Loktanella sp. M215: one gene and its partner. Each later gene encodes a partner of the first gene's protein in a complex. Links are inferred from orthologs where the notes say so. Each region holds a gene or a part of one and is shown in the gene's direction. Other genes may lie near its edges. The genes, in order: secY and secA.

Region 1 (16,878 bases):
TCGGCTTGGGGCGGGTGGGGACCAGCCTGCCGACGCGGGAATTGCTGGCCTTTCAGCAGGCCCATGCGCAGGCCCGTGACGCTGTCCATCTGCCGCTGGACGTGGACGCGCTGACGGCCGGTCTGGCCGGGATCGCGGGACTGGCCCCGGCCATCGCGCTGCGCAGTCAGGCGGTGGACCGGAACGATTACCTGCGCCACCCGCCCAAGGGCGGCAAGCTGTTGGCTGTCGATGCGGACCGGCTGACGCCCGATCGACCGGACCTTGCGTTGGTTATCGCCGACGGTCTGTCGTCCCTTGCCGTCCAGCGCAACACGGTGCCGTTTCTACAGGCGTTCCTGCCGCTGCGACCGGACCTGCGGATTGCCGCACCGGTCATCGTGACCCAGGGCCGTGTCGCCATCGGTGATCACGTCGGCGCCCTGCTGCAGGCGCGGGCCGTGCTCGTCCTGATCGGAGAGCGGCCGGGGCTGTCCTCGCCCGATTCGCTCGGCCTCTATTTCACATGGGCGCCCGCGCTGGGGCTGAACGATGCCCGTCGGAACTGCATCTCGAATGTGCGGCCTGCGGGTCTGGAGCCGAAGCGTGCCGCGGTACGGGCGGCCTACGTGCTGGGGCAGGCTGAGGCGTTGAATCTGTCCGGCGTTGCGCTGAAGGACCGCTCTGCTGATCCAAGTGGCATCGCAGGTGAAAGCACGCGGACATTCCTGTCGCCGCCTGCGTCCTGAGGCACGTCTTACGCTAACGAAAAACAACCGATGGGCGATTTCCGCCTGTCGTGGTAAATCCCGTTGCGCTGAATTTTAATTCCGTATAGTGGAACTGTATTCGTATAAGTGGAAGTTCTGGGAGGAGCGACGATGAGAACGACTTTGACTGCCGCAACGGTGGCCTTTGGCATGGCGGCAACGTCGCTGGCCGCGCAAACCACACTGATTCTGGGCGAGGCGGGTCCGAACCGCGGTGCCCGCGCCGAGGCGACGCAGGCCTTTGCCGACGACGTGGCGGCCCGCACCAATGGCGATGTCACCATCGACATCCAGTGGGGCGGCGCGCTGTTCAAGGCCGACGCGGCTTTGCAGGGTGTCAGCGATGGCGTGGCCGACCTTGGCACGATCATCGGCGTCTACTTTCCGCAGGAAATGGTCGCCTACGACATCGCCGACCTGCCGCTGCTGAACAGCGACGCCTGGGTCGGCATGCGCGCCACGGACGAGCTGATGCGCACCGATCCCGCGATCACCGAAAATCTCGCGGTGCAGGATCTGGTCTATCTGGGCACGTTCACGACCTCTGCCGTGAACATCGGCTGCAAGGGTGCGGCGATCCGCACGGTCGACGATGTCTCTGGTCTGAAGGTGCGCGGTGTGGGTGCCTACGGTGATGTCTTCCGCGACCTCGGGGCCAACATGGTCGCCATGCCGATCTATGACGCCTATCAGGGTCTCGATACCGGTTTGCTGGATTGCTCGCAGGGCTATTCCTATGCCGTGGCCGCGCTGAAGCAGCAGGAAGTCATGAGCAGCTACACGATCCTGAACTGGGGTCAGGTCGGCGCGCTGGGCATCTTCATGAACAAATTTGCCTATGATGCGCTGACACCCGAACAGCAGACCGCGCTGAACGAAGCCGGTGTTGGCATGGCCGATACGCTGGGCGAGCTGATCAACGCCGACAACGACGCGGCCGTGCAGACGATGAAAGACGCGGGCGTCGAGGTGATCGAACTGGATGCGGCCGAGCGTGACAAGCTGGTCGAGCGCGGCGCACCCTACATCGACGCTTGGGTCGAGCAGGCGACGGCCGCCGGTCTGGACGGTGCGGGCATGCTCGCGACCTACCGCGAGCTGCTGGACAAATACACCGCAGAGCGCGACGCGCAGGGCTATCCCTGGACACGTTGACCTGACCACGGGCTGCGCCGTCATGACGGCGCAGCCCGGCTTTTACGCATGAATTCTAGGGGAGGGGCCGATGCTGTATCGCATCGAACGGCTGTTGCTTGATCTGGCGTGCTGTGCCGTGGTCGCACTTGGGCTATTGATCACCGTCAGTGTCCTGCTGCGCATCACCGTCAATTCCGGCGTGCCGGACACGATCGTCATGGTCCGCGAACTGATGGTCGTCGCCATCGTCCTGCCGCTGGCCGCCGCAACCACCGCCCGCGCGCACATCGTGGTAGAGTTCCTGTCGAACCGCCTGCCGATGCGCGCGCAGGGCTGGCTGGTCGTCTTCGGTGGCCTCGTCGGTCTGTTTGCCCTGTCCCCACTGCTGTACGCCGGGTGGAGCGAGGTGACCCACACCATCGGCAGCGGCAGCTATTATTTCGGCCAGTTGAACCTGCCGAAGTGGCCGGGCCGCGTGCTGTTCCTGATCGGCATGTCGTTCTGCTGGCTGCGGCTGTTGCTGCTGGTCATTGCCGACATCCGCACCCTGCGGGCCGGTGGCATCCCGGCGCTGTCGGAAACCACCTCCTCCACCTTCGCCGAAGAGGATCATTCCTGATGGACGGCACATTGATCGGCCTGATCGCCTTTGCCGCCGTGATCGGCCTGCTGGCGCTGCGCGTGCCCATCGCCTTTGCGCTGGCGGGCATCGGCACTATCGGCACTTTTGTCATTTTCGCCACCCGCACCGGGGCGTTTACGCCGGACAGGGCGATGCGGCCCACGACCTCTCTGGTGTTTTCCAACTCCTTCGACCTGATCCATTCCTACGACCTGTCGATGATCCCGCTGTTCATCGCCCTTGGACACATCGCTTACCGTGCCGACATCACGACACGCATCTATGACGCCGCGCGCGTCTGGCTGGCCAAGGTGCCGGGCGGGGTCGCCATGGCGTCCGTCGTCGGCTGCGGCGGGTTTTCGGCTATCACGGGATCGTCCATTGCCTGTGCCTCTACCATGGGTCGCATCTGCTCGCCCGAGATGCTGCGCATGGGTTATGACAAGGGTCTTGCCACCGCATCCGTCGCGGCGGGCGGCACGCTGGGGTCGCTGATCCCGCCGTCGGTGCTGTTCATCATCTACGGGATCTTTACGGAAACCTCGATTTCCTCCCTGTTTCTGGCGGGGATCCTGCCGGGGATCCTGTCGCTGGCAGGCTTTCTGCTGGCGATCTATGTCTGGGTGAAGTCCAAGCCAGAGGCCGCCCCCGCCTACGAGGGCGAGATTTCCCTGCAGGACAAACTGGCCGCCGCCGTGGGCGCTTGGCCTGCCATCGCGCTCTTTGGCTTGATCGTCGGCGGCATCTACGGCGGTTTCTTCACCGCGACCGAGGCTGCGGCCATCTGCGTCGCCGCCGCCTGCCTGATCGGCTTCGCGCAGCACAAGCTGTCCTTGCACGACCTGTGGGACTCCTTGCGCGAGACCTGCATCCAGACGTCGAGCATCTTTCTGATCGCCGCCGCCGCCAAGATCTTTGTCGCCTTCATCGCGCTGACGGGTGTTGCACCTGCCATCGTGACGGCTGTCGGTGATGCGCAACTTTCGCCCGCTTTCCTGCTGGCCGCCATCGCGGTGATCTACCTGATCCTCGGCATGTTCCTCGACCCCATCGGAATCATGGTGCTGACCCTGCCGCTGATGGTGCCGCTGGTCGAAAGCTACGGTTTCAACCTGATCTGGTTCGGCGTCGTGGTGGTCAAACTGCTGGAGATCGGGTTGATCACGCCGCCCGTCGGCCTGAACGTCTTTGTCATCAGCAACGTCGTGGGCAAGGCCGTGCCGATCGACAAGATTTTCGCCGGCATCTGGCGGTTCCTTGCGATCGACGTGGTCGTTCTGATCCTGCTGATGAGCTTTCCGATCATCTCGCTTCTGATTCCGAACTCGCTATAGATGACGCGGGGTCAGACAGGATGAACACGATGGACAGCGAAATCGAGAAGGACCGGCGCTTTGCCACGACGCTGGCGCGGGGGCTGAGCGTCTTGCGGGCCTTCCGCCCCTCTGACGACGGCTTAGGCAATGCCGAGATTTCGGACCGCACAGGCCTGCCGAAATCCACCGTCTCGCGGCTGACCTTCACGCTGCAGGCGCTGGGCTATCTGACACACGCCCGCCGCCACGACCGGTACCGCCCCGGTCCCGCGCTGCTGGCGCTGGGCAATATGGCGAGTGCATCGCTGTCCTTTGTCGACCTGTCCGGGCCGTTGATGCAACGTCTGGCGGACGAGACGGGGACACTGTCGCTGATGCTGGTCCGCGATCTGGGGCGGATGCTCATCGTCAAGACATGGCGTCCGCGCAATGTCGCGTCCCTGTGGCTGGAAGTCGGGCACAGGCTGCCGCTGCATGGGTCGTCCTCGGGCCATTGCATGCTGGCTGCCTTGTCCGAGGACGGCTTTGCGGCTGCCGTCAGAGATGCGGACGGCGACCGTGGACTGACCCCGGCGCAGGCCGTCGCGGACCGCAGCGCCGCACACAACCAGATCGTGACGCAGGGTTTCGTCATCACCGACCCCGACAGCTATTTCGCGGCCAACATCCATGCCGTCGCCGTGCCGTTTCTGGCGCGAGAGTTGGGAGAGCCCGTGATCTTTACCTGCGGCGCGATGCCCGAGGCGCTGCCCGTCGCCCGCATGCAGGACGAGGTGGGACCAAAGCTGCTGGGCACCGTGCGCGATCTTGAACGGATGATGGGGCAGGGCGGAAGCGCTGGCATGCGGAATCTATAATTCCGCATAGTAGAATATAGTTTTGCATGTTGAAATGATGGCGCAATGCGTTATGTCATAGCCCAACACGGCGGAGGAGACGGTCATGGCGAAGGTAGACTATACAATCGAAGGCGATATCGCCGTCATCACGGTCGATAATCCGCCGGTGAACGCTTTGGGGCAGGTCGTGCGGCAAGGGCTGTGGGACGCCATCACCCGTTTTGACGACGACGCTGCGGCGCAGGCTGCCGTCATCATCGGCGCGGGCCGTCTTTTCATCGGTGGCGCCGACATCACCGAATTCGGCAAGCCGCCCGTTGCGCCTTTTCTGCCGGACGTCATCAACCGGATCGCCGCGGCGATAAAGCCGGTCGTCGCAGCCATCCACGGCACCGCCCTTGGTGGCGGGCTGGAGGTGGCGTTGGGCGCGCATTACCGGATCGCCACCGCCACGGCCAAACTGGGTCTGCCGGAGGTGACACTCGGCGTGATCCCCGGTGCCGGCGGTACCCAGCGGATGCCGCGCCTTGTCGGGCTGGAGGCCGCCTTGGGCCTGATGACGGGTGGCAAGCCGGTCAGCGGAGCGCAGGCGCTGGACATGGGATTTGTCGATACGCTGTCCGATGGCGACTTGCGCGCCGACGCGCTGGCCTACGCGGCACACCTTGTGGCCGACGGGGCCGGGCCGCGCGCTGTGACCGACCTGCCGTTCCCCGGCGCCGACCCTGACCTGATCGCCACATGGCGCCAGCGTCTGACCAAGACCGCCAAGGGGCAGGTCGCCCCGCTGGCCGTGCTGGATGCCGTCATCGCGGGGACGACGCTGCCTTTTAACGAGGCCTTGGCCGAGGAGCGTCGCCTGTTCCTGTCAATGCTCGACACGCCGCAGCGGTCCGGCCTGATGCACGCCTTCTTTGCCGAACGCGCCGTGGCCAAGGTGCCAGAGATCGACGGCGTCTCGCCGCGCGACATCAGCCGCACCGGCGTGATCGGCGGCGGCACCATGGGGGCCGGCATCGCGACTGCGATGGTGCTGGCCGGTCTGCACGTGACGCTGGTCGAACGCGACGACGCCGCGGCCGACAAGGCCCGCGACACCATTGCCCGCAACCTGGCCAGCGCCGTCAAGCGCGGCAAGCTGACCGAGGCAGGGCGCGACGCGATCCTGTCGGATATGCTGGCGACGGTGGTGGGCTATGACGTCCTGTCCGACGCCGATCTGGTGGTCGAGGCCGTGTTCGAAAACATGGACGTCAAGACAGAGGTCTTCGCGGAACTCGACCGGGTCTGCAAGCCCGGTGCGGTGCTGGCGACGAACACGTCATACCTCGACGTAGACCGGATTGCGCAGGCGACCAAGCGGCCCGCAGACGTGATCGGACTGCACTTCTTCTCCCCGGCGCATGTGATGAAGCTACTGGAAATCGTGGTGGCCGACGCGACGGCGACCGACGTGACGGCAACGGCCTTCGCACTGGCCAAGCGTCTGGGCAAGATCGGCGTGCGCGCCGGTGTCTGCGACGGCTTCATCGGCAACCGCATCCTGTCGCATTACCGCACGGCGGTGGACCACATGGTGCTGGATGGGGCGAGCCCCTATGCCGTGGACGCCGCACTGGTCGATTTCGGCTTTGCCATGGGGCCGTATCAGGTCAGCGACCTCGCCGGCCTCGACATCGGATACATGACCCGTCAGCGCAAGGCGGCGGATGCGCATCCGCGCGACCGCTCACCGGTGTTCGCTGACGCGCTTTATCACGAAGGCTGGCTGGGTCAGAAGACCAAGCATGGCTATTACATCTACGACGCGGACAGCCCGAAGGGCCGCCCGGACGACGCCGTGACCGCGATCATCGACAAATCCCGCGCAGATCTGGGCCTGACGCCGCGCGCCTTTACCGCGGATGAAATCGTGCGTCGCACCATGGCCGCGATGGTGAACGAGGCCGCCTGGGTGGTGGACGAGGGTATCGCGCAGCGCCCCTCGGACGTCGATGTCGTGTTCCTGTCGGGCTACGGCTTTCCGCGCCATCGCGGCGGGCCGCTGCAGTATGCCGATACGGTCGGACTGGAGAGCATCCTGTCTGACATCCGTGCCTTCGCCACGACCGACGATCATTTCTGGACCCCCGCACCGCTGCTGGAGCGGCTGGTGGCGGACGGTCAAACCTTTGCCAGCCTGAACCGCTGATCCCGACCCGTTGAAAGGACATCCCATGTCATATCCCGTCATCGTCTCTGTCGCCCGCACCGCCATCGGCAAGGCCGGGCGCGGCGCGTTCAACATGACCCACGGCGCCACGATGGGCGGCCATGTCGCACAGGCTGCAGTGGACCGCGCGGGCATCGACCCCGCGTTGATCGAAGACAGCATCTGGGGCACCGGCTATCCGGAATATGTCACGGGCGGCAACATCGCGCGGCAGATCGTAAGCCGTGCAGGCCTGCCCGTATCCATCGCCGGCACGACAGTGAACCGCTTCTGCGCCAGCGGATTGCAGGCCATCGCCATGGGCGGACACATGATTGTGCAGGAGGGGGCGAAAGCCATCCTCGTCGGCGGGGTCGAGAGTATCTCCATGGTGCAACCGCCCGTCCGCAACTCGCGCGAGGCCTGGATCCTGGAGAACAAGCCCGACCTTTACATGCCGATGGTGGAAACCGCCGACATCGTCGCCGCCCGCTATGGCGTGAGTCGCGCGGCGCAGGACGAGCTGGGCCTGCAAAGCCAGCAACGCACCGCAGCAGCGCAGAAGGCCGGCAAGTTCGACGATGAAATCGTGCCGATGACCGTGACCATGCAGGTGATGGACAAGGCGACGAAGGAAACCTCGGAGCAAGAGATCACCATCGCGCAGGATGAATGCAATCGCCCCTCGACCACGCTGGAGGGGTTGCAAAAGCTGTCGCCCGTGCGCGGCGAGGATCAGTTCATCACGGCGGGCAACGCCTCGCAATTGTCCGACGGTGCCGCTGCACTTGTGATGATGGACGCGAAAGAGGCGACGCGCGCGGGCCTGACACCGCTGGGCGCCTTCCGCGGCTTCGCCGTAGCGGGCTGCGAGCCGAACGAGATGGGCATCGGTCCGATCTACGCCGTGCCGCGCCTGCTGGAACGCGCTGGGCTGACGGTCGATGACATCGACCTGTGGGAGCTGAACGAGGCGTTTGCCAGCCAGCTGATCTATTGCCGCGACCATCTGCACATCGACAACGACAAGTTGAACGTGAACGGTGGGTCCATCGCCGTCGGTCATCCGTTTGGCATGACGGGTGCCCGCATGACCGGCCATCTGCTGATCGAAGGCAAGCGGCGCGGCGCCAAGCTGGGCGTCGTCACCATGTGCGTCGGTGGCGGCCAGGGGGCTGCCGGCCTGTTCGAGATTTATTGAAGGGGAAGTGACATGAACCTGAATTACACTGACGACCAGATCGCGTTCCGCGACGAAGTCCGCGCCTTTCTGGCCGACAACCTGCCTGCGCGCCTGTCCGACAAGGTCAAGTCGGGCGAAGAGCTGACCAAGCAGGACCACGAGGAATGGCACGCCATCCTGAACGCCCGTGGTTGGCTGGCGGGCAACTGGCCTGTCGCATACGGCGGCACCGGTTGGGACGCCGTGCAGCGCCACATCTTCGAGGACGAGATGACCAAGGCCGCAGCACCGCGCATCGTCCCCTTCGGCATCGCGATGCTGGGGCCGGTCCTGATGAAGTTCGGGTCGGACGCGCAGAAGGCGCATTACCTGCCGCGCATTCTGAACGGCGACGACTGGTGGTGTCAGGGGTATTCGGAACCGGGTGCCGGCTCCGACCTCGCGTCCCTGCGGACGATGGCCGTGCGCGACGGTGACGATTACATCGTCAATGGGCAAAAGACCTGGACCACGCTGGCGCAGCACGCCGACTGGATCTTCTGCCTCGTGCGGACCCAGAAAGAGGGCAAGCCGCAGGAAGGGATCTCTTTCCTGCTGATCGACATGAAAAGCCCCGGCATCACCGTGCGCCCGATCAAGCTGATCGACGGCAGCGTCGAGGTGAACGAGGTCTGGTTCGAGGATGTCCGCGTGCCCGCCACCAATCTGGTGGGCGAGGAAAACAAGGGCTGGACCTACGCCAAGTACCTGCTGACGCATGAGCGCACGAACATCGCCGGTGTGGGCTTTGCCAGCGCAGGGCTGGAGCAGCTGAAGCGGATCGCGCGGCTGGAATTGTCAGCTGGCAAACCGCTGATCGAAAACCCGCTGTTCGCCGCCCGCATCGCACAGGTCCAGATCGACCTGATGGCGATGGCCACGACGAACCTGCGGGTCATCAGCGCCGCAGCGGCGGGGCAGGCGCCCGGCGCCGAAAGCTCCATGCTCAAGGTCAAGGGCACGCAGGTCCGTCAGGAAATCAACGCCCTGACTATGCAGGCCGTCGGCCCCTATGCGATGCCGTTCCCGTCAGAGGCGGTGGACGGCGACAACGCCCCCATCGGCCCGGACTACGCCCGCGCGCGGACGGGGCAATATCTGAACAACCGCAAGCTCTCGATTTACGGGGGGTCGAACGAGGTGCAGCGGGCGATCATCTCCAAAGCCATTCTGGAACTGTGAGGACGCCATGAACTTTGATCTGACAGACGAACGCCAGATGTTGCAGGACGGCCTGCGGCGGTTCCTGCGCGACAAGTATACCCCCGACCTGCTGAAGCAGATCGCGGACAGCGAGATAGGCACGTCCCAGGACGTGTGGAACGGTCTGGCTGAAATGGGCGTGATCGGCGCGCTGTTCACCGAGGAACAGGGCGGCTTTGGCGGCGCGGGCTTCGATCTGGCGCTGGTCGCCGAAGAGATGGGCCGTGTGGGTGCGACCGATCCCCTGATCGACACCGGCATCCTGGGCGGCGGTCTGATTGCGGCATTGGGCAATGACGACCAGCAAGCGATGCTGGAGGAGATCATTGCAGGCACACGCCAACTGGCGCTGGCCCATGCCGAACCCGGCAGCCGCTATGACCTGTCGCGGGTCAGCACGACGGCTCTGGGTGGCAAGCTTTCGGGCCGCAAGGCCGTCGTCATCAACGGCGGTGCTGCGGACACGCTGATCGTCAGCGCCCGCACGGCGGGCGGCGTGGCGGATCAGGACGGCATCAGCCTTTATCTTGTCGCCGCCGACGCGCCCGGTCTGACGCGCCGCAGCTACCCGCTGACCGGTGGCGGTCACGCCGCAGAGGTCACGCTGGACGACACACCCGGCACGCTGCTGGGGGACGAAGGACAGTCCTACGCCGCCCTCGCCACCGCATACGCCCGCGCCACCTGTGCGATCAGCGCAGAGGCGGTCGGTCTGATGGAAGCGATCCGCATCCTGACGGTCGATTACCTGAAGACGCGCAAGCAGTTCGGTCAGCCGATCGGCAAGTTTCAGGCGCTGCAGCACCGCATGGCCGACGTGCTGATCGAGATCGAGCAGGCCCGGTCCGCCGTCATCAACCTTGCCGGTCATCTGGAGGCAGAGTCTGCCGTGCGCGACGTTCATGTCGCGGCGACCAAGACCCTGATCGGGCAGGTCGCGCGTCTGGTGGCCGAGGAATCGATCCAGATGCACGGCGGGATCGGCATGACCGAGGAATATGGTCTGGCGCACCTCGCGAAACGTCTGGTCATGGTCGATCACCGTTTTGGCGACACGCTGTATCACATGGACCGCTTCATCGCCCTCGCCGTCGCCTGAGCCGACCACCGCGGGGAGGCGGTGTTGCCATGTCAGAATCGGACCACATCGACGCCCTGATCGCGCGCCAGGCGACAGTGCGCCCTGACGCCGCCGCGGTCATCGACGCAGGGCTGACCACCAGCTTTGCGGCCCTCGACGCCCACGTCACCGCCGCCGCAGATATGCTGGCGGCGGCTGGCACAGGCCCGGGTGACCGCGTGCTGATCGTCGCCGAGAATTGTCTGGCGACCGCCGTCTTCATCCACGCCGCCGTGCGGGCCGGGGCCATCGCCGTGCCGGTCAATGCCCGCATGACGGCACCCGAACTGGCGAAGGTGATCGACCATGCCCTGCCGCGGGTCGTGATCTATACCAGCGGCTGTTCGGCCGAGGCGGCGGCCCATGCCGGGGACGCCGCGCCGCAGGATGCTGGTTTCGGCGCATTCCACATGGCCCGGCTGGACCCGCAGGCTCCGGATGCCGACACGGACGACGTGGCCGTCATCCTTTATACCACCGGCACCACGGGCGCGCCGAAGGGCGTTATGCTGACGCACGCCAACCTGATCTTTGCGGGCAGCCTGTCGGCCCGGATCCGGGCAATGACCGAGGGCGACCGGATCTATGGCGTGCTGCCGCTGACCCATGTGTTCGGCCTCGCCTCCGTCCTCGTCGCGACCGCGATCAGTGGGGCGACCCTGCAACTGGAAACCCGGTTCAGCCCCGCAAAGCTGTACGCCGCCCTGACCGGTGGGGCCACGATCTTTCCGGGTGTCCCGCAGATGCACGCCCTGTTGATGCAATACGCCGCCGATCAGGGCATGATGCGGCTGACGGGCAGCGCGCTGCGCTACGTCTCGTCTGGGGCCGCCCCGCTTGATCCCGCATGGAAGGCCAAGGCCGAGGCGTTCTATGACCTGCCTTTGCAGAACGGCTACGGCATGACCGAAAGCACCGCCGGCGTCAGCGGCACACGGAATGTGATCGGTGATCCCGATACCAGTGCCGGACTGCCCTTTGACGGCGTGTCGGTCCGCATCGACGCGCCCGCCGGTGCGGATGCGGGCGAGGTGCTGACCAAGGGGCCGCACGTGATGAAGGGCTATTTCCGCGCCGCCGACCTGACGGCGCAGACCGTGAAGGACGGCTGGCTGCGGACCGGCGATCTGGGACGGATCGATGCGGCAGGGCGGCTGCACATCGTGGGTCGCGCCAAGGAACTGATCATCCGGGGCGGCTTCAACGTCTACCCGCCAGAGGTCGAGGCGGCCCTGAACGACCATGCGGACGTGATCCAGTGCGCCGTGATCGGCGCCCGGAATGCGCAGGGCGACGAGGATATCCTGGCCTTCGTCCAGTGCCGCGATCCCGCTGCTTTCAATACCCGCGCGCTTGCATCCTTTGCCGCCGCGCGTCTGAGCGGCTATAAGCGGCCCACACGCATTTTTCCGGTGGACGCACTGCCCGCCGCACCGACTGGCAAGATCCTGAAACACAAACTGCTGGACACCTTCGCGGACCGGCTGACAGCAAAGGACTGACACAATGGCAAAAGATATGATCGGCATGGGCCCGGACCTTGGCCCCTTCGACTGGGCCGACGCCCTGCTGCTGGAAACCCAACTGACCGAAGACGAGCGCATGCTGCGCGACGCGGCGCGGGATTTCGCGCAGAACGTGCTGCAGCCGCGCGTCATTCAGGCTTACCGCGACGAGGCTGCCGCCCCGGACCTGTTTCCCCTGATGGGCGAAGCGGGCCTGCTGGGCTGCACCATCCCAGAGGAATACGGTGGCCTTGGCGCGTCCTACGTCACCTACGGTCTGATCGCGCGAGAGGTGGAGCGGGTCGATTCGGGATATCGGTCCATGATGTCCGTGCAATCGTCGCTGGTGATGTACCCGATCCACGCCTACGGGTCCGAGGAGCAGCGTCGGAAGTTCCTGCCCAAGCTGGTCAGCGGCGAATACATCGGCTGCTTTGGCCTGACCGAGCCTGACGCCGGGTCCGACCCTGCGGGCATGAAGACCACCGCCAAGAAGACCGCCGACGGTTATGTGCTGAACGGCGCCAAGATGTGGATTTCCAACGCGCCTTTCGCCGATGTCTTTGTCGTCTGGGCAAAGTCCGAGGAGCATGGCGGCAAGATCCGTGGCTTCATCCTTGAAAAGGGAATGGAGGGGCTGTCTGCCCCCGCAATCAAGGGCAAGCTGAGCCTGCGTGCGTCCACCACCGGCGAGATCGTGATGAAGGACGTGGCCGTGGGCGAGGATGCCCTGCTGCCGGGTGTGCAGGGTCTGAAGGGGCCGTTCGGGTGCCTGAATCGCGCGCGCTACGGCATTGCATGGGGTGTGATGGGATCGGCAGAGTTCTGTTTCCACGCCGCGCGGCAGTACGGCCTTGACCGCAAGCAGTTCAACAAGCCGCTGGCGCAGACCCAGCTGTTCCAGAAAAAGCTGGCCGACATGCAGACCGAGATCACGCTGGGGACGCAGGCCGCCCTGCAGGTCGGTCGCCTGATGGACAGCGGTCAGGCCGCGCCCGAGATGATCAGCCTGATCAAGCGCAACAACTGCGGCAAGGCGCTGACCATCGCGCGCGACAGCCGCGACATGCACGGCGGCAACGGGATTTCCGACGAATTCCAGATCATGCGCCACATGATCAACCTTGAAACCGTGAACACCTACGAAGGGACGCACGACGTGCATGCCCTGATCCTGGGGCGCGCGATCACCGGTCTGCAGGCGTTCTTTTAAGACCCTTGGTGCGGCTTGACGCTGTCAGGCCGCACCGCTATACGCCGCCAGTCCGCACCTTTCCGGGTTCGGACATGTATGAAATGCCGTGTGCCCCATTTCCGTCGCTGGACGGGGTCCTCCGGCCAAAGGAGAAGCGACAATGTTTAAGCTGAATGAACTGTCCGACAACGAAGGCGCAACCCACCGCCGCAAGCGCGTCGGCCGTGGCCCGGGTTCGGGCAAGGGCAAGACCGGTGGCCGTGGTATCAAGGGTCAGAAGTCCCGCTCGGGCGTCGCGATCAAGGGCTACGAGGGCGGCCAGATGCCGCTGTACCAGCGTCTGCCCAAGCGCGGTTTCAACAACATCAACGCCAAGACCTACTCGGTCGTGAACGTCGGCCTGATCCAGAAGTTCATCGATGCGGGCAAGATCGACGCATCGGCTGACCTGACCGAAGACGCGCTGATCGCCTCCGGTCTGATCCGTCGTCTGAAGGACGGCATCCGTGTGCTGGCGAAGGGCGAGATCACATCCAAGATAAACTTGCACGTCCACGGCGCATCCAAGGGCGCGATCGAGGCCATCGAGAAGGCCGGCGGCACCGTGACCGTGACCGCAAAGCCCAAGGCGGACGCTGCGGCGGCCTGATCGCTTGCGGGCGGCGCGCGTGTCGCCTAGATAGGGTCTGAGTTTTCCCAAACGCCGCCATCGGGACACCCGCTTGGCGGCGTTTTTCATATAAAAGAGACTTGCATGGCATCCGCTGCAGAACAAATGGCCGCCAACATGAGCTGGGGCGCCTTCGGCAAGGCGACAGAGCTGCGCAGCCGCATCCTTTTCACCATCGGCATGCTGATGGTGTATCGCCTTGGCACCTATATTCCCGTTCCGGGCATCGACGGCGTGCAGTTGCGCGAATTCATGACCGGTGCGGCGGCAGGCATCGGGGGCATCCTGTCGATGTTCACCGGTGGCGCGCTGTCCCGTATGGGGATATTCGCGCTGGGCATCATGCCCTATATCTCCGCCTCGATCATCGTGCAGTTGCTGGGGTCCATGTGGGAGCCGCTGAAGAACCTCAAGAAAGAGGGTGAGCAGGGGCGTCGCAAGATGAACCAGTACACCCGCTACGGCACGGTTCTGCTGGCGACGGCACAGGCCTACGGTCTGGCCAAGTCGCTGGAGGCCGGTGGCCTTGCATCCAATCCGGGCCTGTTCTTTGTGGCGGCCTGCGTGATCACGATCGTCGGCGGCACCATGTTCCTGATGTGGGTCGGCGAGCAGATCACCAGCCGCGGCATCGGCAACGGCATTTCCCTGATCATCTTCGTCGGCATCATCGCGGAAGTGCCCGCCGCACTGGCCCGCTTCCTGAGCCAGGGACGGTCGGGTGCCATCAGCCCCTTCGTGATCGTCGGCGTGATATTGATGGTGATCGCGATCCTGGCTTTCGTGGTGTTCATGGAACGGTCACTGCGCAAGATCCACATCCAGTATCCCCGCCAGCAACGCGGGATGAAGGTCTATGATGCGTCGTCGTCGCACCTGCCGATCAAGGTGAACCCGGCCGGCGTGATTCCTGCGATCTTTGCCAGCGCCCTGCTGCTGTTGCCGACCACGATCAGCACCTTCTCTGGCGGGTCGTCGAACGCCTTCATGTCGACGCTGTTGGCCTACTTCGGCCCCGGCCAGCCGCTTTATCTGCTGTTCTTCACGATCATGATCGTGTTCTTCACCTACTTCTACACCCGTGAAGTCGCCTTCAAGACCGACGAGGTCGCCGACAACCTGAAGAACCAGAATGGCTTTGTCCCCGGCATCCGTCCGGGCAAGAAGACGGCGGAATACCTCGACTACGTCGTGAACCGCATTCTGGTCCTCGGCTCTGGCTACCTCGCGCTGGTGGCACTGCTGCCCGAGATCATCCGCAGCCAGTTTGCGGTGCCATTCTACTTTGGTGGCACATCGGTCCTGATCATCGTCTCGGTCGGGATGGACACCATTCAACAAATTCAATCCCACCTGCTGGCGCACCAGTACGAGGGGCTGATCGAAAAATCGCAACTGCGCGGCAAGCGCAGTACGACCAAGCGGAGGGGACCGGCGCGTCGATGAATATTATCCTACTGGGACCGCCGGGGGCGGGCAAAGGCACACAGGCACGCCGTCTGGTCGATGAACGTGGCATGGTGCAACTGTCCACCGGCGACATGCTGCGCGCAGCCCGCACATCGGGCACCGAAATGGGAAAGCGTGTGGCTGACGTGATGGATCGTGGAGAACTGGTGACGGACGAGATCGTCATCGGCCTGATCCGCGAGCATCTGACCAATGATGCCCCCGCGAACGGCTATATCTTCGACGGTTTCCCGCGCACGCTGGCGCAGGCGGATGCCTTGGGCAATCTGCTGGCCGAACTGGGCGAAAATCTGGACCGCGTGATCGAGATGAAGGTCGATGATGAAGCGCTTGTCGCGCGCATCACGGCCCGGTCGACCTGCAAGAACTGCGGCGAAGTGTATAACGACGATACCAAGCCGATCCCTGCCGATCACGTCTGCACCAACTGCGGTGAAAAGACGGAATTCGTGCGCCGCGCGGACGACAACGCCGACAGCCTGAAGACGCGCCTGCTGGCCTATTACAAGCAGACCAGCCCGCTGGTCGGCTATTACTATGCGCGTGGCGACCTGACATCCGTGGACGGGTTGGCAAGCATGGACGAGGTTGCGGCGCAGATCAAGAAAGCGCTGACCTGATCCTGCGGGCAAGGGGGGTTGACCCCCACCCGTCACGCCTCTAGATACCCCCATCCCGCAAGGGAATCACCTGCCGTGACCGGGTCGCACCCAAAGGTTACGGAATACCTCATATGACATGGGCCCGCCGCGCGTCGGACGGGCCTGCGTTGTGAAAAAAGGGTCTGGTATCACGGACCCGCAACGAAAAGGAAGCTACCTTGGCACGTATTGCCGGCGTCAATATCCCCTCTGCAAAGCGGGTTCCCATCGCCCTGACCTACATTGCCGGTATCGGCAACACCACCGCCGCACAGATCTGCGAAGCGACCGGCATCGATGCCGCGCGCCGCGTGAACGATCTGTCCGACGCCGAAGTGTTGAAGATCCGCGAATACATTGACGAACATGTCACCGTCGAAGGCGACCTGCGTCGTGAAACCCAGATGAACATCAAGCGTCTGATGGACCTTGGCTGCTACCGCGGCCTGCGTCACCGTCGTGGCCTTCCCGTTCGCGGTCAGCGCACGCACACAAACGCACGCACACGCAAGGGCCCCGCTAAGGCCATTGCTGGCAAGAAGAAATAAGGAGATCCGATCATGGCACGAGATACCCGCCGGACCGGCAAGAAAAAGGTCTCCAAGAACATCGCAGCTGGCGTTGCGCATGTGAACTCTTCTTTCAACAACACCAAGATCCTGATCTCGGACGTGCAGGGCAACGCGATTGCCTGGTCGTCCGCAGGCACCATGGGCTTCAAGGGATCGCGTAAGTCGACCCCCTACGCTGCCCAGATGGCCGCCGAGGATGTTGGCAAGAAAGCCCAGGAACACGGCGTGAAAACGCTGGAAGTCGAAGTGCAGGGCCCCGGTTCGGGCCGAGAGTCCGCGCTGCGTGCGCTGGCTGCCGCCGGTTTCAACATCACCTCGATCCGTGATGTGACCCCGATGGCCCACAACGGCTGCCGCCCGCCGAAGCGTCGCCGGGTCTGATCCGTACCATTTAAAGGTGGGGGCCGTGCAATTCTGCACGGCCCC
Region 2 (9,804 bases), 470 kb from region 1 along the record:
TTGGAGTTGCCGGAGTTCACGAGGATCGCCGCGGCGCCGTCACCGGCGCCCAGCTTGGACTGGCAGTCCAGCACCGGGGCCGAACGCGTCGCGCTGCGGGTGAAAACACCGGCGACGGTGCTGCCGGCGGCAAGCACCGCCAGCATCACGTCGGTCCGGTTCTTGTATTTCACCCCCGCCTGCGCGGCTGCAAAGGTGACGCCGTCGATGACGGGCAGGTCAGGAAATGCGGCGGGCGCAAGCGGGGACAGGGCCATGAGTTACTTCTCCAGCAGGTCGAGGTTGGTCAGGACGGCGGGGTCGATGCTGCCATCCTCTGGCAGGGTGATCTCGGCGTTGGCCTTCAGCTCTTCGATCTTGGCGAGGATGACGGCCTCTTGCAGGTTGCTGACGATCTCGGGCTTCATCTCTTCCAGCGTCGGGACCGGCTTTTCGCGGGTCTCGTTCAGCTTGATGATGTGCCAGCCGAACTGCGTCTGGACCGGGCCGGACACGTCGCCGGGTTCCATGCCGTCCAGTGCCGTTTCGAACTCGGCAACCATCTGGCCCGGTCCGAACCAGCCCAGCTCTCCGCCCGTCGGGCCGGAGGGACCGGTGGAGACTTCTGTCGCCACGGCCGCGAAGTCTTCACCGGCGTTGATCCGCTCTTGCGCGGCTTCGGCGGCTTCCTTCGTCTCGACCAGCAGGTGGCTGGCGTTCCATTCCATGACGGGGTCGGCGGCGGCAGCGGCGGTCATCTCGTCATAGGCGGCCTGAATGGCCTCGTCGGTGACGGCGGTGGCGCTGAGGTCGGTGATGACCTCGCCCGCGCGCAGGGAACGTTCCTCGTTCGCCATCGCCCAGCCGACACGCGCCGGCACGTCGGTCAGACTGTTGGACAGCAACTGCTGCTGCACGACCTGATCGAGGATGCCCTGATAGATCACGTCTGGCGGAAACTGGTTGTACTGCTGCGGCAACTGGCTGCGTGCGATGATCAGCTGGCCGAGAGTGATGTCGGTCCCGTCGACGGTGGCGACGACGGTCGCGGGATCGGCGGTGACCGGTGCAGCGGTGGCCGCATCCGCTGCGGGAGCGTCCGTTGCCGGTGCATCTGTCGCCGGTGCTTCGGTTGCGGGGGCCTCGGTCGTGGTGGTGTCCTGCGCCTGAACGGCGCTTGTCAGGGTCAGCGCCATCGCAGCCGAGCCCAGCAGATAGGTCAATTTCGACATCGTTTACGTCCTTACTCTCCTGCACCCCAACGGGGCACAACGTTGACAGTTTTCAGCCCGCCCCTTACATCGCTGTCAAGCCTTGAGGGGGCTGGTCTTGCTGCCTTGTTTAGGGGCCTTGGCATACGCCTACAAGCAACCTCCTCTCACATCGGTATCACAGGGGCGGCACAGGTCCGCTTGGAGAGCACATGCTGGGTCTTGGAACGATTGCGAAAAGGGTCTTCGGGACCGCGAATGACCGCAAGGTCAAGGCCGTGCGCCCCCTGATCGAGCGGATCAACGCGCTGGAGCCGGAGTTTACCGCGCTGTCCGACGACCAGATCAAGGAACGTACGCGCGACCTGCAGGCGCGGGCGCAAGCGGGCGAGAGCCTTGACGACATGCTGCCCGAAGCCTTTGCCAACTGCCGCGAGGCGGCGCGCCGGGCGCTTGGCCTGCGCGCCTTTGATACGCAGCTGATGGGCGGGATCTTTCTGCATCAGGGTAACATTGCCGAGATGAAGACCGGCGAGGGCAAGACCCTTGTCGCGACCTTCCCGGCCTATCTGAACGCGCTGTCGGGCAAGGGCGTCCATATCGTCACGGTGAACGACTACCTCGCGCGGCGCGACGCCGACTGGATGAGCAAGGTCTACGGCGCGCTGGGTCTGACGACCGGCGTCGTGGTGCCGCAGCAGCCCGAAGAGGAAAAGCGCACAGCCTACCAGTGCGACGTGACCTATGCCACGAACAACGAACTGGGGTTCGATTACCTGCGCGACAACATGCGGTCCGAACTGTCGCAGATGTACCAGCGCCCGCATAACTTCGCGATCGTGGACGAAGTCGACTCCATCCTGATTGACGAGGCGCGGACGCCGCTGATCATCTCTGGCCCGGCACAGGACCGCAGCCAGATGTACCGCGACATCGACACGATCGTGCCGGGGATCATCGACGACCATTTCACGCTGGACGAAAAGCAGCGGTCCGTCAGCTTTACCGACGAAGGCAACGATTACCTTGAAGAAGCGCTGTCGCGCAAAGGCCTGCTGCCGGAAGGTCAGACGCTGTACGATCCCGAAAGCGCGTCGCTGGTGCACCACACCAGTCAGGCGCTGAAGGCGCACAAGTTGTTCGCCAAGGACAAGGATTATATCGTCCGCAACGACGAGATCGTGCTGATCGACGAATTCACGGGCCGCATGATGACCGGCCGCCGCCTGTCCGACGGTCTGCATCAGGCGATCGAGGCCAAGGAAGGTGTCAGCATCCGGCCAGAGAACGTGACGCTGGCGTCGGTGACATTCCAGAACTACTTCCGCCTGTACGCCAAGCTTGGCGGCATGACCGGCACGGCGCTGACCGAGGCCGATGAATTCATGGAAATCTACGGCCTTGGCGTGGTCGAGGTGCCGACGAACCGTCCGATCCAGCGGCAGGACGAACACGATCAGGTCTACCGCACCGCGCGCGAAAAATTCGAGGGCGTGGTCAAGGAGATCAAGGAAGCGAATGCCAAGCAGCAGCCGATCCTCGTCGGCACGACAAGCATCGAGAAATCCGAATTCCTGTCCAATCTGCTGAAGGGCGAGGGCATCCCGCACAACGTCCTGAACGCCCGCCAGCACGAGCAGGAAGCGCAGATCATCGCGGATGCCGGCAAGCTGGGCGCCGTCACCATCGCCACCAACATGGCCGGGCGCGGCACCGACATCCAGCTGGGCGGCAACGTGGAGCTGAAGGTGATCGAGGCGCTGGACGCCGATCCCGAGGCCGAGCCCGACCAGATCCGCGAGCGCATCGAGGCGGAACATGCGGATGAAAAGAAGAAGGTGCTGGAAACCGGCGGTCTGTTCGTGCTGGCCACGGAACGTCACGAATCACGTCGGATCGACAACCAGTTGCGCGGACGCTCTGGCCGTCAGGGCGACCCGGGCCGGTCGTCGTTCTTCCTGTCGCTTGATGACGATCTGATGCGGATCTTCGGGTCCGAACGTCTGGACAAGGTGCTGTCGACGCTGGGCATGAAAGAAGGCGAGGCGATCGTGCACCCTTGGGTGAACAAGTCGCTGGAACGCGCGCAGGCCAAGGTCGAAGGGCGCAACTTTGACATCCGCAAGCAGCTGCTGAAATTCGACGACGTGATGAACGAACAGCGCAAGGTGATCTTTGGCCAGCGCCGCGAGATCATGGAAGCGCAGGACCTGTCAGAGATCGCCCGCGACATGCGCCATCAGGTGATCGAGGACATGGTCGACGAGCACATGCCGCCGCGCAGCTATTCCGACCAGTGGACGACAGAGGCGCTGTATGCCGATGTGATCCAGAACCTTGGCATGGACGTCCCCGTCATGGCCTGGGCGCAGGAAGAAGGCGTCGACGCCGATGTCATGCGCGAACGGCTGGAGCAGGCCTCTGACGAGCATATGGCGAAGAAGGAAGAAGCCTTTGGCGCTGACACGATCCGCAATATCGAAAAGCAGGTGCTGCTGCAGACCATCGACGCCAAGTGGCGCGAGCATCTGGTGACGCTGGAACACCTGCGGTCGGTCGTCGGGTTCCGTGGCTATGCGCAGCGCGATCCCCTGAACGAATACAAGACCGAAGGCTTCCAGCTGTTCGAACGGCTGCTGGACGGTCTGCGGCTGGATGTGACGCAAAAGCTGGGTCAGATCCAGCCGATGACGGCGGAACAGCAGGCCCAGATGGTGGCGCAACTGCGTCAGCAACAGGCCGCTGCCGCACCGGCACCCGATGAAACCGTCGAACGGGCGACCTCTGCCGCCACACCGGGCGATGCCACGGCCCGCGAAGGTTTTGTCGCGGATGATCCCAGCACCTGGGGCAATCCGGCGCGCAACGATGCCTGCCCCTGTGGGTCGGGGAAGAAGTTCAAGCATTGCCACGGCGCCCTCTGACGCAGGGCTTCGCCACATTCATGTCATGTTAAGACCTTGCCGCGGTCCCTCTACGGACACCGCGGCACTGCAAACCGACTTCGTATCCCACTCGGATCAGGAGACGGCAGATGAGACAGACGGCACGCAGGGCGATCACGGCAGGCACGACATTCGCAGTCGCGCTGAGTATTGGTTTCGTGATGCAGTATGGCGATGCGCTGGCGTCACGCTTGGGCGTTGACGAACCCGTCGAGGGGCCAGACCAGCGCGCTGACGATGCCGCCGTCGCCTTGACCCCGGCCGTCGCGGCGCAACGCCCGTCGGTGGACTGGACGGTGCCGGTTGCAATGCCGCAGGAAATCGCCGTGCCGCAGATGCAATCGATCGGACCTGTCAGCCTGACGGACACCGCTGCCCCCACGCTGGCGCTTCCAGCGACGGACATGCTGACCCCGATCCCCGCCAAGGCCGATGTCTTGCCAGAGGTTCTGCCGATCGACACCGCGCCCGCCGCGACACCCTCATGCGCCGCCGACATGACGGCAGAGGTTCTGCCGCTTGCCATGGTGCGTCTGTCCCTGACGGATGCCTGCCACCCGCTGGCTACGGTAAAGATTCACCACCGGGGGATGATGTTCAGCGCGCTGACCGACGCTGCGGGCCACCTGCAGGTCGATGTGCCGGCCCTCGTCACCGATGCGCTGTTCATCGCCGATTTCAATGATGGACCGGGTGCCGCGATTGCGGTCGACGTGCCGGGGCTGGATGACCTTGACCGGGCTGTTCTGCAATGGCGCGGTGAGGCAGGGATGCAGCTGCACGCGCTGGAATTCGGCGCGGGCTACGACGATGCGGGGCATATCTGGTCCGCCAGCGCCGGCACGCCGGAAGCCGCTGCCGCCGGCACCGGCGGATTCATCACGACGCTTGGCGATGTCGCGATCAGCGATGCGCTGCATGCCGAAATCTATACCTTTCCCAGCGGTCACGCCGCCCTTGACGGTCAGGTGATCCTGAACGTCGAAACCGAGGTGACCAACCGCAACTGCGGGCGCGACGTGGCTGCGCAAAGCATCCAGATCGGCCCGCGTCAGCCGCCCCATGCCGTCGACCTGACCATGACAATGCCGGACTGCGATGCGATCGGTGAATTTCTTGTGTTGAAAAATATGTTTGCGGACCTGACACTCGCGGCGCAATGACGCCACAGCGACGATCCGGAAACAGACTGATGTACGCTGCGGCAGGGGGACTTGCCGCAGCGCTGCTTTGTGCCGGGCCCACATGGGCCGAGGAGGTCACGATCACCTCTGCCCAAGGCGCATTGACGCTGACCGGACGGATCGCCGGTTACGACGGCACCTATCTGGAAATCGAATCATCCCACGGGCCGGTGACGCTGGCCTATGCCGGTGTCACCTGCGCCGGCGCCGACTGTCCGCCCCGCGACGGCTATATCCCCACCCTGCGCCTGTCGGGAGAGCCGGTGCTGAGCGGCCTGCTGGTGCCGGCGCTGCTGGCCGGCTACGCGCGCGAGACGGGGCTGGCGCTGGCACAGGAGCCTGACGTCGACGACACCGCCCGCTTCGTCCTGCAGGATACCGCCGGGGACCCCCTTCTGCACGTACGGCTGCGCGCCGGATCCAGTGCCGAAGCCTTTGCCGATCTGATCACGTTCGAGACGGACATCGCGCTGACCTATCGTGCCGCCAACCCGCGCGAAATCGACCGCGCCACAGAGGTCGGACTGGATCTGGCCCCTGCGTCCGATCGCAGCCTTGTTCTGGGCGGCGAGGCGCTGGTCGCTGTCACCTCGCCCCGCAATCCGCAGCGGACCATCGATCCCGCCGCCATCATCGCAGCCTTTGCGGGGCGGATCGTCGACTGGCAGTCCCTGGGACAGGCGCCGCAACCGCTGACCCTGCATCTGGGGCCGGCCCAGGACGGTCAGGTCGAGGCCTTTCTGGCGCTTTTGCCAAAACCGCCCGCAGCCGCGATCACCTATCATGCGACCGCCGCCGATCTGGCGGCCGCCGTTGCCGCCGATCCCGGTGCATTGGGTGTGACGCCGTTGCGCGCAACGGGCGTGGCGCAGCCCTTGGGTCTGCGCGACAACTGCGGGCTGACGAGGGTGCCGCGGCTTGCGGGTTTGAAGACGCAGGATTACCCCCTGACGACCCTGGCCTTTGCCGTTGTCCGGTCGCATCGCCAGCCGGATGTTGTCCGCGACCTGCTGCGTTGGCTGCGCAGCCCCGCCGCACAGCTGATCGTGCGGCGGGCGGGGCTGTCGGATCAGGGCATCACGCCGATCCCGCTGGACGATCAGGGCGAACGGATCGCCCATGCCGTGGCGATCGCCGGTCCCGACACATCGCTGCGCGACCTGCAGGACATGGTCGCCCTGATGCTGGCCCGCGTCCGGATCTCGCTGACCTTCCGGTTCGCGAACGGGACGACGGACCTCGATACCGCGTCGGCCGCCAACCTGCGCACCCTCGCGCTGGCCATCCGCAACGGCGCCTACGCCGGGCGTGACATCATGCTGATCGGCTTTTCGGACGCAGAGGGCGAGGCGGAGGCGAACCGCGACCTGTCGGCCGCGCGGGCGCTGGCGGTCGAATCTGCCCTGCTGACGCTGCTGGGCCATCTGCCCGACGACGTGCGGATCGGCACCCGCGGGTTCGGAGAGGCCTTGCCCATGGGGTGCGATGACACGTCATGGGGCCGCCGGATGAACCGGCGGGTCGAGGTCTGGGTGGGCGACTAAAGCAGCCCCTCGGCCCGGAACGACAGCTCGCGGGATTTTCCGATGATCAGGTGATCGTGGACCGTCAGCCCCAGCGCCTGCGCCGCCGCTGCGATCTGGGCGGTCATGGAAATGTCGGCCTGCGACGGCGTCGGATCGCCGGAGGGGTGGTTGTGAACGAGGATCAGCGAGGCGGCGTTCAGCTCCAGCGCGCGCTTCACCACCTCGCGCGGGTAGACCGGCACGTGGTCGATGGTGCCGCGCGCCTGTTCCTCGTCCGCGATCAGCGTGTTCTTGGTGTCGAGGTAGAGGATGCGGAACTGTTCGGTATCGCGGTGCGCCATGACCGTATGGCAATAGTCCAGCAGCGCATCCCAACTGCTGACGACGTGGCGGGCCATGACCTTGCTGCGGGCCATGCGATGCGCCGCGGCCTCGATCACCTTCAACTCGACCACGACCGCGTCACCGACGCCCTTGACCTTGCGCAGGGCGGTTGCCGGGGCGGACAGGACGCGGTTGAAATCGCCGAAATGGTCGATCAGCACCCGCGCGAGGGGTTTGACGTCCTGCCGCGGGATGGCGCGGAACAGGACCAGTTCCAGCAGCTCGTAATCCGGCAGGGCCGCAGCACCGCCCGCCATGAACCGGTCGCGCAAGCGTTGGCGATGATCCCTGATATAGGACGGTTGCCGCCCGCCAATAGGCGTCGCGGTCTCCGCCTCGTCCGGGGCGCCGGGGGCAAAGATCGGCAATGATTCCTGAAAAGCATGGGTCATGGGCGCAATGATGCCGCAGCCGTGGTGAACAAAGCATTAACGCACCTCGACGGCTTGCGATGCGCAAAGGAATTGCTAGGTGAGGGGGACAGGGCAGAGGAATTTCCGGTTTTGAAAGACGTGTTGATTTACTTTCGCTGGTCCTTTGTCGTGACAATTCTGGGCTTGGTCCTTGCTGGTGTGCTGGGCTACGTGCTGCAGGGGGGCACGTCTGGCGCTGTCACTTTCCTGCTGATCGGCAGCGTGCTGGCCGTTCTGGAAATCAGCCTGTCCTTCGACAATGCCATCGTGAACGCCAATACGCTCAAGCGCATGTCAGAGGTCTGGCAGAAGCGCTTTCTGACCTGGGGCATCCTGATCGCGGTCTTCGGCATGCGGCTGGTGTTCCCGCTGCTGATCGTCGTTGTCGCCGCCGGTGTCGGCCCGTGGGAGGCGCTGCACCTGTCGATCACCGAACCGGCGCAATATGCCCACATCATCGAGGAGGCCCACGTCCCGATCGTGGGCTTCGGCGGTGCTTTCCTGATGATGGTCGGTCTGCGGTTCTTTTTCGATGCGGACAAGACCGTCCACTGGATCGCCCCGATCGAGCGCGCGGTCGCGCGGTTTTCCGGCATCCGCGGGATCGAGATGGCCGTGGTATTGGTCGCGATGCTGCTGGTCGCCTGGCTGCTGCCAGAGGAGGAGGTCGCCACCTTTCTGTTCGCCGGCGTCGCAGGGCTTGTCGTCTTCCTTGCTCTGGACGTGATCGGCTACCTGCTCGACTCCTCGGACGAGGTGCTGGAAGGGGCGGCAAGGGCCGGGTTCGGGGCGTTCCTCTACCTCGAGGTGCTGGATGCCTCCTTCAGCTTTGACGGGGTGATCGGCGCCTTTGCCCTGACGCAGGATCTGCTGCTGATCGCGATCGGTCTGGGGATCGGGGCGATGTACGTCCGGTCGATGACCATCATGCTGGTGGAAAAGGGGGCGCTGGCCGAATTCGAATACCTTGAAAACGGGGCGTTCTGGTCGATTCTGGTCCTGTCGTTCATCATGTTCGCCCAGACCATGATCGAGGTGCCGGAATACGTGACCGGCCTGCTGGGGGCCGGGTTCATCGCCGCCGCGTTCTGGTCGTCGCTGCGGGTGCGTAAATGCGAAAGGTCCCCGGCCTAAGCCAGGGACCTTTCGTCATCCGTCGAAGACTGGGGCGCGGTCAGCCCTTCATGGAATCCCAGAAGCCCTTCACCGATTTGAAGAAGCTCGACCCCTGTGGGTTGTTGTCCTTGGACAGCGTGTCGAATTCCTTCAGGATTTCGCGCTGACGGGCCGTCAGGTTCACCGGCGTCTCGACGTTCAATTCGATGAACATGTCGCCCGCCGCACCACCGCGCAGGGCTGGCATCCCCTTGCCGCGCAGGCGCATCTGGCGACCGGACTGGCTGCCCTCGGGGATCTTCACGCGGCTGCGTCCGCCGTCGATGGTCGGCACCTCGATCTCTCCACCCAGCGCGGCAGAGGCGATGCTGACCGGCACGCGGCAGAACAGGTTGCTTGCCTCACGTTCGAACAGCGGGTGATCGGCGACTTCGATGAAGATATAAAGGTCGCCCGCAGGCCCGCCGCGCATGCCGGCCTCGCCTTCACCGGCCAGCCTGATCCGCGTGCCCGTCTCGACACCGGCGGGGATGTTGACCGAAAGGGATTTCTCCTTCTCGACCCGGCCTGCACCGTGGCAGACGTGGCAGGGGTTCTTGATCGTCTGGCCCATGCCATTGCAGGTCGGGCAGGTGCGTTCAACGGTAAAGAAACCCTGCTGCGCGCGGACCTTGCCCATGCCGGAACAGGTCGGACAGGTGACGGGTTCTGACCCGTCGTCGGCGCCGGTCCCGTTGCAATTGCCGCATTGCACGGCCGTCGGCACATTGATCGTCTTGGCCAGACCCGCGTAGGCGTCCTCCAGCTTGACCCTCAGATTATAGCGCAGGTCGTTGCCGCGCATCGCACGCGCACGCCCGCCACCGCCGCCGCGCTGGCCGCCCATGAAGTCGCCGAACAGATCGTCGAACACGTCGGAAAAGGCCGAGGCGAAATCGCCGTTGCCCTGCGGTCCGCCCGGTCGACGTCCGCCGCCGCCGCCCATGCCGCCCTCGAACGCCGCATGACCGTAACGGTCATAGGCCGCCTTCTTGTCGGCGTCTTTC

The links.
Region 2: the proteins of secY (region 1) and secA are in contact, whole or in part, in a crystal structure (PDB 3DIN), measured with the Thermotoga maritima proteins. The link is inferred for Loktanella sp. M215 from one-to-one orthologs. Residues at the interface, in WP_004081795.1 of Thermotoga maritima: Glu108, Gly109, Glu110, Glu111, Ala236, Glu237, Arg238, Arg239, Ile240, Thr241, Ile242, Gln243, Tyr244, Ala245, Arg246, Arg247, Val248, Thr249, Gly250, Arg251, Arg252, Val253, Tyr254, Gly256, Ala257, Ser258, Thr259, Tyr260, Leu261, Pro262; in WP_004082002.1 of Thermotoga maritima: Glu261, Ala262, Arg263, Lys300, Ala301, Arg302, Thr303, Ile304, Ile305, Leu323, Tyr324, Asp325, Pro326, Val329, Ser330, Tyr333, Ile336, Lys340, Phe345, Val349, Glu363, Phe364, Tyr374, Ser375, Gly376, Gly377, Glu393, Ile395, Thr482, Ser483.

Annotation. Positions count from the first base shown.
Region 1 is NZ_WMEA01000001.1:1,378,858-1,395,735, forward strand. What follows is about bases 13,225-16,034. They hold secY (preprotein translocase subunit SecY), read left to right. Parts: upstream 13,225-13,853; coding sequence 13,854-15,215; downstream 15,216-16,034. Other genes in these bases: rplO (50S ribosomal protein L15), read left to right, coding at 13,260-13,748; GLR48_RS06775 (adenylate kinase), read left to right, coding at 15,212-15,859. In the rest of the region: ethanolamine ammonia-lyase subunit EutC, read left to right, coding at 1-728; GLR48_RS06715 (C4-dicarboxylate TRAP transporter substrate-binding protein), read left to right, coding at 861-1,904; GLR48_RS06720 (TRAP transporter small permease), read left to right, coding at 1,975-2,505; GLR48_RS06725 (TRAP transporter large permease), read left to right, coding at 2,505-3,842; GLR48_RS06730 (IclR family transcriptional regulator), read left to right, coding at 3,872-4,681; GLR48_RS06735 (3-hydroxyacyl-CoA dehydrogenase NAD-binding domain-containing protein), read left to right, coding at 4,767-6,854; GLR48_RS06740 (acetyl-CoA C-acyltransferase), read left to right, coding at 6,880-8,055; GLR48_RS06745 (acyl-CoA dehydrogenase family protein), read left to right, coding at 8,068-9,258; GLR48_RS06750 (acyl-CoA dehydrogenase family protein), read left to right, coding at 9,266-10,378; GLR48_RS06755 (class I adenylate-forming enzyme family protein), read left to right, coding at 10,408-11,901; GLR48_RS06760 (acyl-CoA dehydrogenase), read left to right, coding at 11,906-13,117; rpsM (30S ribosomal protein S13), read left to right, coding at 16,060-16,428; rpsK (30S ribosomal protein S11), read left to right, coding at 16,441-16,833. UniProt on the Escherichia coli protein: The central subunit of the protein translocation channel SecYEG. Consists of two halves formed by TMs 1-5 and 6-10.
Region 2 is NZ_WMEA01000001.1:919,660-929,463, reverse strand. Bases 1,076-4,314 are described here. They hold secA (preprotein translocase subunit SecA), read left to right. Parts: upstream 1,076-1,402; coding sequence 1,403-4,114; downstream 4,115-4,314. Other genes in these bases: GLR48_RS04485 (hypothetical protein), read left to right, coding at 4,225-4,314; GLR48_RS04495 (peptidylprolyl isomerase), read right to left, coding at 1,076-1,211. Also shown: bifunctional glutamate N-acetyltransferase/amino-acid acetyltransferase ArgJ, read right to left, coding at 1-257; more of GLR48_RS04495, read right to left, coding at 261-1,075; more of GLR48_RS04485, read left to right, coding at 4,315-5,298; GLR48_RS04480 (phosphate ABC transporter substrate-binding/OmpA family protein), read left to right, coding at 5,328-6,863; RadC family protein, read right to left, coding at 6,860-7,621; GLR48_RS04470 (DUF475 domain-containing protein), read left to right, coding at 7,733-8,776; molecular chaperone DnaJ, read right to left, coding at 8,817-9,804. UniProt on the Escherichia coli protein: Required for protein export, interacts with the SecYEG preprotein conducting channel.